DNA from 2 places in the Solibacillus ferritrahens genome. Region 2 is predicted to be linked to the other one. Evidence: riboswitches for the same ligand, from Rfam matches in the RefSeq annotation. Region 2 holds a riboswitch; the other holds the start of a gene.
What was found. Region 2 has a riboswitch for glycine ahead of SNE38_RS04920 (amino acid permease). Riboswitches for the same ligand answer to the same signal wherever they lie in the genome.
Positions count from the first base shown of each region.

Region 1: linked by a shared signal. The riboswitch ahead of gcvT (glycine cleavage system aminomethyltransferase GcvT) and the one ahead of SNE38_RS04920 (amino acid permease) in region 2 are both predicted to bind glycine.

Region 1 covers NZ_JAXCLE010000015.1:2,874-8,729, reverse strand. The annotation lists gene gcvPA (aminomethyl-transferring glycine dehydrogenase subunit GcvPA) at 1-1,201, opposite strand, end outside; gene gcvT (glycine cleavage system aminomethyltransferase GcvT) at 1,225-2,328, opposite strand; glycine riboswitch at 2,588-2,680, opposite strand; gene SNE38_RS14145 (shikimate kinase) at 2,810-3,322, opposite strand; gene SNE38_RS14140 (hypothetical protein) at 3,594-3,734, opposite strand; gene comGF (competence type IV pilus minor pilin ComGF) at 3,751-4,203, opposite strand; gene SNE38_RS14130 (pilus assembly FimT family protein) at 4,200-4,493, opposite strand; gene SNE38_RS19310 (prepilin-type N-terminal cleavage/methylation domain-containing protein) at 4,402-4,953, opposite strand; gene comGC (competence type IV pilus major pilin ComGC) at 4,966-5,277, opposite strand; gene comGB (competence type IV pilus assembly protein ComGB) at 5,296-5,856, opposite strand, start outside.
Region 2 covers NZ_JAXCLE010000003.1:179,593-185,448, forward strand. The annotation lists gene SNE38_RS04905 (RNA polymerase sigma factor) at 1-182, shown strand, start outside; gene SNE38_RS04910 (anti-sigma factor family protein) at 172-1,341, shown strand; gene SNE38_RS04915 (MDR family MFS transporter) at 1,494-2,690, opposite strand; glycine riboswitch at 3,199-3,277, shown strand; gene SNE38_RS04920 (amino acid permease) at 3,437-4,774, shown strand; gene SNE38_RS04925 (MFS transporter) at 5,156-5,856, opposite strand, start outside.

The DNA.
Region 1 (5,856 bases), on a different contig from region 2:
ACGCTTTATTTAATTGTGTTACGTTATGTTTTGTATTTACTACGATTTCATTGAAGTGTGCACCTTTATATACAACTTCGAAGCCAGCTGCTTCAAAGGCGTTTTTTGCATAACGTGTTTTCACGATATTTTGTTTTGCCATTTCTTGCATACCCTGTTTTCCAAGTGCTGTCATTGCAACTGAAGAAGCAAGTGCAAGTAACGCTTGATTTGAGCAAATATTTGATGTCGCTTTATCACGACGAATATGCTGTTCACGTGCTTGTAATGTCAATACGTAACCACGACGTCCATCTTGGTCCACTGTTTCCCCAACTAAACGACCTGGTACTTTACGCATTAATTTAGTCGTAACTGCGAAATAACCGCAGTGTGGACCACCGAATGCTTCCGAAATACCGAATGGCTGTGCGTCGCCAACTGTAATGTCCGCTCCTAATTTCCCTGGAGGTGTTAATACCCCAAGTGCTAATGGGTTTGCCGACACGATAAATAATCCTTTTGCTTCATGTGTGATATCTGCAAGAGGCTGTAAGTTTTCAATTTGCCCGAAGAAGTTTGGATATTGCACAATAACGCCAGCTGTTTGTTCATCAATTAATCCTTTTAACGCTTCAACATCTGTTACACCGTCTTTTGTTGGAATCGTTACAACATCAATTGATTGACCATATGCATACATCGTTACAACATCTTTATACTCTGGGTGTACTGCTCCAGAGACTAATAGTTTTTTACGGCGAGTATGACCTGCTGCAAGCATTCCTGCCTCCGCCAATGCTGTTCCACCATCATACATAGAGGAGTTCGCGATATCCATACCTGTAAGTTCAGCGATCATTGTTTGGAACTCAAAAATCGCTTGTAGCTCGCCTTGGGAAATTTCTGGTTGGTATGGTGTATAGGCTGTATAAAACTCTGAACGGGAAATAACATGATCGACAATTACCGGCTTGTAGTGATTATAAACACCTGCACCTAAAAACGATACATTGCTGGCAGTATCTTTATTTTTGCCTGCTAGTTGCAATAATTCCTTCATTAAAGCTGCTTCTGATTTAGCAGGTTTAATATTATAGTTTCCTTGGAAGCGAACTTTTTCTGGGATATCTGCAAAAAGTTCATCGATTGTTGCAACTCCGACGCGATCTAACATTTCTTGCTTATCTTGTTCCGTCATTGGTAAATAACGATGTTTCATTGTTAACCCTCTTTTCAAAAGTATTATTTTGTACGTTTATAAAACGGTTTTTCCACAATTACAGCTTTAGCTCTATTTTTACGAATTTCAACTTCCAACTCAGTTCCGACTTCAGCGAATTTTGCGTCAATTAAAGCTAAACCGATGTTGCGTTTTGTCATCGGAGATTGCGTACCAGTTGTAACTTCTCCAATTTCTACCCCATCTTTGAATACTTTATATCCAGTACGTGGAATCCCTTTATCTATCATCTCAATACCTACTGATTTACGAGCTAGACCTTTTTCTTTTTGGTCAATTAATGCTTGTTGTCCAATAAATTGTGGCTCTTTAGCTAATTTCACTGCAAACCCAATCCCAGCTTCAAGTGGGTTAATATCTTTAGAAAGTTCCTGACCGTATAATGGGAGGCATGCTTCAAATCGTAATGTATCGCGGGCACCTAATCCTGCTGCAATAACACCTTTGTCCTTACCTGCATCCAAAATTTTATTCCAAAGTTCGATAATAGCTTCCGGTGTACCGTAAATTTCAAATCCATCTTCACCTGTATAGCCGGAGCGAGATACAAGTACCGATTGTCCAGCTACATCCACATTGTCTTTGAATTTGAAATATTTAATCGCTGCCAAGTCTTCCGTCGTTAACGTTTGTAGCAATTCCTCTGCTAATGGACCTTGGAGTGCAATTTGAGCATATTTATCGGAAGCGTTTGTTACTGTAACATTGCCTTCTACATGTTTTTGCAACCATTCGAAGTCCTTTTCAATATTAGAGGCATTGACACATAGTAAATATCGTTCATCTGCTAAACGATATGTTAATAAATCATCTACAACTCCGCCATCTTCATAGCAAAGTGCACTGTATTGTGCTCCACCAACTACTATTTTGGAGATATCATTCGTCAGCATTTTTTGTAAATATGATAATGCATCTGTGCCTTCTACAAAAATTTCCCCCATATGTGAAACATCAAAAAGACCAGCACGGTTACGGACTGCATCATGTTCTTCTTTTATAGAAGAAAATTGTACAGGTAATTCCCACCCACCAAAGTCAATTGTTTTCCCACCATATTTTGCGTATTCATCAAATAGTGGAGTACGTTTTAATTCATTTGTCATGTCATTTCCTCCTTAAAGTTTTATGTTTTAACCTTTTTAAAATTGTTATGGGGAATGAATATTACAATGTGCGGTACAGCTAGCTGCCTTTTTTAGAAAACGTTTTTTTCCATAAAAAAAGACAGAGGAATCCCTTTTAATGAGATTCTCTGTCCTTGCACCTGAAAGTTACACCTAAATTTGATACGCTATCACATTTTAGGCTTTCCCCTTTGGTGGCTGCCAGTAACTTGTACTATAACAGCGCTCTCCAGAGTTGCGTCAAATACGAGTCTTTTTGCCTGAGAGATTCATAGCAGCGCTATTTGCTCCTTCGGCGACGTGACATCACGTTCTCTCCCCGTATCATCATCCGCGCTAGTTTTTCAACTAATTTAAATTTACTGTACTCTTAGCAATATCCTAACATTGAATGTATTGAAAACGCAATCTTTTTTTAATTTTACTTAATAAGCGAACGTTATTGGTTTTTATTAAATAATCATTCGCTTTTAAGTCTATTTACTTGGAAAGCAATGTATTCAACTATTTGTCTTAATGATCTTCCTACAGTCAGTACTTGTATATGGCTCGCTTCTCGATAAGCCTTTCTACGGCTATGGTACAGTTCTTCTAACTCTTGTTCTGATGAAGTTTGTACAATGGGACGATTTTTATCATTACGAATTCGCATATAAATATCTTCAAATTTGGCGTCCAGGAAAAAGACGAGCCCTGTTCTCCGCATAATTTTCCGATTTTCTCCATTAACAGCTACCCCACCGCCTGTTGAAATAATGCATGCTTCATCACGGAATTTTTTTAAAAATTCCGTCTCTATTTTTCGAAAATGTGCTTCCCCGTATTGTTCGAAGATTTCCGGAATTGTCATTCCTTGTTGTCGAACGATTTCATGGTCCATATCATAATAGGGCATCTTTAAGTAATAGCTTAATCTTCTGCCAATCGCACTTTTTCCGCATCCCATAAATCCAACTAAATATATTTTTCGCATGCTGTTCACCTTCTTCTAATTACGAACTACTTTTCCATAGCACCTCAACTTCAATATATCAAAAAAGGTAGTATACTTAAATGTGAAAATGCAGTTTTGTATGTGTTACTTATTACTTCCCATTACCAATGCTTTCGTGACTCTCACCTTAAGTATTTCTTACCCACTTTTTAATAATTGCTGAGATATTAACTTCCTTCATTTGAAATTTATACTGCCAACCGCCTCTATTTTTGGAGGCGAGAGACAATTGTTGAAAGAAGTCGAAACTTCATTGAGTATTTAGTATGTTTATCGTAGCACGAACGTAAATAGATTCCAATGAATTATAAAATTTTAATTGTGCAAAATACGCATTTGAATATAAAATGGCAGATCCAGTAACGACGAATAATAATAGAATTGCTAGCATAAATAATGCCCCTTTTTCATTTCGGACCCAATGGTAACACGAGGGATCTTTCTCTTTCCGTTCCATCCTGCATCACCACTTTCATTTTTAGATCATTGCCCACTCCTTCTAGATGCCATTTATCAACAAATGGCAATAGAATCTCATTCCCCCCTTTATTAGACCTTTTCCGCAGATGCAACTCTGATTTATCAAAGACAAATAACCGGTCTTTTGGATCATTTAACATTTCAAGCTGAAGTGTACTGGAATTATACAATTTTCCGGATATCGAATTCATATTGTATTGATGCAGGTCGTAGACAAAAAACTCCCAATTCACTTCATTCTTCATCTTCTTTATTTGTTGGATATCATGTACCCAGATTAGGATTAGTAAACTGATCGAGGCGAACAAACCGAAAACCGTTAACTGAAATAAACTCTCCAACAGTGTAAATCCTGACTCATTTAACCGAGCTCGCCTCATATGCATTTCTCCTCTTCCATACCGTTCTTATCGAACAATACACAAACATACTGGCCGTCATAGGTCCAATGAAAAACGGTTTGGTCGATTTCCTGAATACCGTCAGATTGCCCGTATCTCTTATACTTTAACGCACCAATAAAGGCGACCTCAGCAGCATGGGTCTTCAATTTTTGATCGGCTATCTGCTGTTTCATATTATAAGTAAGGGGAATTATTGTTGAAGTCAGGAAAAATAGAATGACGACTGCTAAAAGTGTTTCCACAAGCGTTAGGCCTCCCTGTGTCATGAAAAACCTCCTTTTCTAAAATTCTTGCTTTCCCAATATTTACAGAGTATTGATAGCTCACATTTTCAAAATGGTACATAATCCGCCCAAACGCATTCGTATTTCCTTCCGTATTAAAGATAAGCCTTGAGTTCGGGGTGGTTATGAATATTTCAATGTGATTAGGTACCATCTGTTCATATATAACGCCCTCTTTATTCCTTTCTTTTATACGAATTCTACGACAATTGACGATTTCAAAACTATGTGGATTTTCTTTTTCGATAGAAATCAATTGCGTCATTCTTATTAATAGCTCATTTTGATTCATTAATTGTTTTTCTGTATAATCTAAAAATGGTTTATGTGAAAAAAGGAGAATTGCTGTACTTACAACTAAAAAAATCGAGAGAACAACGAGCATTTCCATTAAAGTAAATCCTTTTTCATTCGTTAGAACTGATTTCACTTTTAACTTCATCGTTATTACCGGTCAACTGCTCGAAGTAGGAGCAATCACTTTGCCATTCTCTATTAGAATTTTCGTATTATCCGGGCATCTTAAATCTTCTTCCATCACATAGCTCTCTTCTATTAAGTCAGCAACGGAGCTTGGGTATTCCTTATGATTTAACTTATAAGCTTCGACTTGTCCTTGAAGCATTAAAATATAGGCATCGCAGCCTTTTTCATCTATTGATGCAAAATGTTTTGATACATTCGGAATTGTCACTAAAATCAGTATGGAAATAATCAACAGTACTACTAGCATTTCAACTAGCGTAAACCCTTTTTCATTTTTCATCATCTATTCCACCTTTCCTTAAATAAATTCAATTACGTCATACATTGGAATTAAAATACTTAAATAGGCAGCAATAACACAAATAGCAATAATTATAAAAAGTAATGGTTGAATGATTGCCAGTAACCGTTCAATAATTTTCTGAAGTTTTTCATCGAGTAGCTCACAATATAAAACCAATTCACGGCCCAATAAGCCACTCGCCTCGCCGTGGGCAATAAAATGTTCAAACTTCGGATAAAAATAGCCTACAAGCACGACAGCACCCGACAAAGACTCACCAATAAGAATACGTTCTTGTAAAGTTTGGGCAATATATGCTATTTGTTTTTGATGTTGCTGGGATTTTAAATAATCGAATGCATCTTGGAGAGAAATTCCTGCCAACAATAGATTGCCTAAATGACGTGAAAACTGTCTTGTTAATATCAATCGCCAAAATAAGCTGAAGAATGGAATCTTAAATAACAAATGGAGCTGTATGTCGATGCGTTTCTTCCTAACATAGAAAATAAAAATTATCAGTAGACAGCATAAAGAAATGCTACCTGCAACAATATAGTCAGGCATATGAAGGAA
Region 2 (5,856 bases):
AACAGTTGGATGAAACTGAGTACATGGTGATATTGCTGAAATATGTAAATGAGCTAAGCTATGATGAAATAAGCGAAGTACTTCAAATTTCTTTAAATGATGTCCGTAACAAGTTACACCGAAGTAAAAAAAAACTTAGGTCAATTTCAATGAAAAAAGGAGGTTATTTTTATGAAATGTAATTCTTATTTGCTAGAAGATTATGTAGAAGGTTTTTTAGAAGAGGTAGAACGAAATAAAATGGAAGCGCATTTGCAATCCTGTACAAATTGCCAACTTGAATATGAACAATTATTAAATGAGCAAAAGAGTTTAATTGCACAGCTCAATATACCTAGAATGGCGAATAGCCAAGCTGATGCGATTATGCAACGTATTCAAACGAATGAAAAACATAAAAAATCTTGGCATAATTTAAAAATGATTGTAATCAGTGCAGCCGTTATTATGCTGAGCTTTGTGCTATATTCTTGGAACCGTACACCGAATGAATTGGCGCAGCAGCCGTTTGATGAGCCAACACAATTAACGGAAACGAATAGTAGCGTGCAGGAAGGACTTATAGAAAGAGTACAAGACATAGATTATAATGAGGCATTTTTGGACGTTTCAATCGATAAAGTTGTAGAAAATGGTGAAAACTATGATATTATTTACCGAGTTAAATTTAAGGAACATTACCAGCAAGAGCAAAATAACTTATATAAGCAGTTTTTAAATAAGTATAAAAATGTAGAAGTAGCAAATGAGCCTAAAATTGAATCTACACAAGATGACTTTTTTGGCACAGTAACAACAAAGGTGCAATTTGCCATTCGTGATGAAACGGGCCAACTTATTTTAGCTACTTGGAAAACAAAAGGCGGTGAACAACCGCTAATACCGGAATACTCTTCAAGTGGTGGCGGTACAGAAATATTAGGTGAAAGGATTTATACAACATCTGTTCCTAAGTATACGACCCCATCAACATTTGAAGTGCTGCGAATGGAAGCCTATGTTTTCGATTTATTTGAAACGGATGTGAATACGTCGCAACTACAAACATTTCAATATAATGACGTGACGTATGCAATAGATTCGGTAGAAATAGATAAAGGGTCTATGAATGTGAAAATATCTACAGAGGGTAAACCTGAAAGGGTGCCAAGATATTGGTATATCGAGCATAACAATCGTTTAATCGGTTTAAATAGAGGAGATCATAAATATATTAAAGGTCGTAGCACTTATATATACGAGTTTGAAAATTTTGAACAAATACCATCTAATTTAAAATTAGTGCCGTCTCCTGTAAAGAAATTCAAACAAATTGACCCAATTGTATTAGACTTACATTAAAAAATAGACTCTCACTTAATATACGATTTAGGTGAGAGTTTTTTGTATTGGTGAAAATCTTATCCAAATCTCATTTCTTTATAATTAATTTAAAAGAAAAGCTCCAAAAGAATAACACAACAATATTTCAAAGGGATTGTTAATCTCTCTCTTCAATAAAGCTTGATATAAAAAACTAGACTGATAAACGCACATAGTAAAATAATACTGAAAATAATTAGTGGTCCAAAAAAGGCCGCTAAAATAACTGTGAATGGTGCCAACAAACGTCCAATTGTAAATTGCATGTTGGATGCAGCCATATACTGTCCTCTTGCATTTTCGGGGGCATATTCACTCACAAAATTGTATAGAACAGGCGCTCTTACAATTTCACCAAAAGTAAATATAATTGTTAGAAATAACAAGATCCATATATTTGTTGTAAAACCCACTGCAAACATACCAAAGCCTGCTAATAGACAGCTTAAAATAAACACTTGCTTATCGCTCCAACCTTTTAACCATTTGGTAATAGGTAGAACAAATAGTACAAATAAAATACCATTTAGTCCTAACATATAACCTAATACGTCTTTACTGGAAAGCTCGAAGTTTATAAATGAGACGATTGTCTGATTTGGTACGTAATCGTAAATATAAACTGATAAGTATAAATCTAATTGCATAATCGCAATAACAGAGAAAATTCCTGCCAATAAATAATAAGAAAATTTATTGTCCTTTAGTATTATAACGTAGTCTTTTAATTGTTTTATTGGTGAAAATAAACCTTCATTTGAAGTCCAAGTTAGCGTTTCTTCTAACCAAAAATAGATAAATAAAAAGAAAACCATCAGTACAATAGCGCAGCTCCATAGCAGCAAATCACGGTAATCAAAAAATAACCATGCACCTAAGATAGGACCTATAACTGCCCCTAAATTACTTCCTGTTAAAAATGTGGCAAATACTTCTTTTCTATATTCTGCTGAAACTGTATCTGCAACCATCGCATCACTTGCCGGTTTATAAAGACCCTTACCTATTGTAATTCCTAAAAAAGCAAAATAATCGAGCCAAATTATACTAGACATAGCGAATAGAATAAACATAGTAAACTGAATACCTACGCCCCATAGCATCACTCTTTTTCGTCCAAATCTATCTGCAAATGAACCTCCTATGAGTCCGGTAATTAGGCTGAGAACGGGTGGAACCATCATCAGTGCACCTGCCCAAGCCAACCCCAATGATTGACTAAAGTAAATCGCAATGAAGGGAAAATACATCCAATAAAATAAATTAAAGATTGTTTCTCCACAAAGTCTTACCTTTAAATTGCGTGTCCATATATTTTTTTTAACCATATAATACCTCATTGATTTATTTCGGCCGATGGGTTTATTTTAGATTTAAAAATATGGGAAATATAGACTTTAATAAAAAAATTTGATATACTAATAATATGAAAAACGAGTAAATACTACTTTTATTTGACGAGCACTATAAATAGAACATATATTCCTATTTGAACGAGTAAAACCACTCAACTAATCGACTATTAAAATCGATTAATGGAGTGGTTTTTTAGATATCCCACTGAAAATGAAATATTCATTATTTTCAGTGGGATACTTTTTTAAGGATGAAAATTCTGTAATAGGTTTACATTTTAGTGGAAACATTGATAAATTGCTTGTTTCAATTTAATTTTATCTTCTAACCATTGTATCCACTCAAAATAGTTGTTAGTATTAATTATTGTACAATAATAGTATCGTGAGCGACCTGTTTGGAGTTGGAGGTTGCCGACAACAAATAGGGATTAATTACATACATATCAAGCGAAGATCGTCGTGGATAGCACTACTGACGGGAGCAGTTTCTGGAGAGAGCGCGTGTACCGCGTCGCCGAAGGGTTCATTATCTCAGGCAAAAGGACAGAAGACAGGAATAATAAGGGACGTTATTATTCTTATCTACAGGAACTGGTGAATTATCAGTTCCTTTTTTAATTTTCAGAAAACATGATTGGATGAACCGCGAACATTTACCTATTATTTTGCGCTGTCCTTGTGGCAGACAAAATACTTATCCTTTGGAGGAATTCGTTTTGGAACAACATGAACTCAAGCGCGATCTTAAAAATCGGCATGTACAACTAATTGCGATTGGCGGAACAATCGGTACAGGGCTATTTTTAGGATCAGGAAAAGCGATCTCACTTGCAGGACCATCAATAATCATCGGGTATTTAATCGTAGGAATAGCTTTATTTTTCGTCATGCGGGCACTTGGAGAGCTCCTATTATCAAAAGGGGGCTATGCTTCATTCACGGAGTTCGCTACTGAATATTTAGGAGATTGGGCAGGGTACGTTACTGGCTGGACATATTGGTTCTGCTGGATTATGACGGCCATGGCAGATATTATAGCGGTCGGAATGTATACACAATACTGGTTTGATATCCCGCAATGGGTGCCGGCCATTGCCTGTTTAGTAGTCTTACTTATCTTAAATTTACTGACTGTAAAATTATTCGGTGAACTGGAATTTTGGTTTGCTCTTATCAAAATCGTTACCATCATCGCACTTATTGCAATAGGGATTGTATTGCTCATCATTGGATTTGAAACAGATGCTGGGAAAGTGGCAGTGTCTAATCTGTGGGAGCATGGCGGTTTATTCCCGAACGGAGCATTTGGCTTCCTTATGGCTTTCCAAATGGTTGTCTTTGCATTTGTTGGAGTGGAATTAGTCGGGGTAGCAGCTGCTGAAACGGAAAATCCGCAAAAAAATATACCATCGGCCATTAATAAAATACCGATCCGTATATTACTGTTTTACGTAGGTGCGCTATTCGTTATTTTAACGATTAACCCATGGGATACGTTAAGTGCGACAAGCTCACCGTTCGTTCAAGTATTTGCTTTGGTCGGTATTCCGATTGCGGCAGGACTTATTAATTTTGTCGTGTTAACATCAGCTGCCTCTGCAGGAAATAGCGGGATGTTTTCAACGAGCCGTATGCTGTTTAGTTTAAGTAAAGGGAAACAGGCTCCGAAATCGTTCGGTAAATTAAATAAAAATGCCGTTCCACAAAACGGGTTATTATTTTCTTCAGTAGTCGTATCAATTGGTGCACTGCTCAGCTATCTGATGCCGGATGATGCCTTTAGTATTGTAACGACAATCAGTGCGATTTGCTTTATTTGGGTGTGGAGCATTATTTTAATCTCGCATATCATTTATAAAAAGCGCCACCCGGATTTGCATGCGAAATCGATATTTAAAGCACCATTAACGCCGTTTGTGAACTATGTGGTTTTAGCATTTTTCGTATTTCTATTAATTATTATGGCGATTTCAGAGGCTACAAGAACTTCTCTTATGCTGACGCCATTATGGTTTATTATGCTATTTGTTTTATACGCATTTCGGAAAAAATAAATATAAGGAAGGCGCTCCGCATTTGCGAGGCGCCTCCTTTTTTATTAATTGACGAATATCGTGGCCAAAGTGGCGAATATCAAATGAAGAGTGACGATTAAGAGAGAAAAAGTGTCGAATATATAAAGGGAAGTGGCGAATACCTGCATAGAACTGGCGAATATTCCCATCGAACTGGCGAATATCCGCTTAAAACTGGCGAATATCTCAACTACTTTAGTTTACTCATCATGTGCTTTCTTGCCTCCATATGGATTTTAACGTCGCAGCTGTCACAGGAAAACTTGCCACGCATATTCCGTTTATACTTTTGGTATTTTGTTGTCCCTTCCACCAATAGAAAGGGCTTTTTACAGCAAAAACAGAGGGCCTCATAAGTGATCATTGTAACTCCTCCTGTACGAATAATAATGAATTTCTAATTAAATAAACATACACAAAGCAGGCGATTAGTACGCCAATAAAAGCAAATAAACTTGTTATGAGCTGGATTGAATAGAGTTCAGCTAAAAAACCAATGAGCAAGGTCAGCAATATTTGCATCACACTTTCGATTAAACCTAATGTACTGCCAAACCGGCCCATAATTTCAGTTGGAATCGTCTGCTGATAAAAAGTTGCATAGCCCGCATTACTAAATGCCATGAATAATCCTAGTAAAATAAAAGAAGCGATGGCCAAAATCAGATTCGATGAAAAATAAAACACAAAATAGCATACTAAAGTTAATGAAAAGCCTGCTCCTATATATGAAATGAGCGATAGTTTTTTGACATATTTTGCAGCCATAAATCCACCAACGATGGCACCAATTCCTGTTAGTCCAACAATTATGCCGTATGCAGTATCAGACACTTTATGAAAATCCTTTAAAAACGACATTTCCTGTGAATCAAGTGAATAACAGATCATAAGAGCGGTTGAATATAAAACAAAAAAGTATAAAATTTCCTTTTTCTCTCGTATAAATTTCCAGACCACATAAAAGTCATCCCGAATAACGGCAGGGGTAATCGTCTTCAATAATTTCGTTATTTCGCCTTGAACATTTGGCAGTAAGTACATCATCCATGCACTAAAAA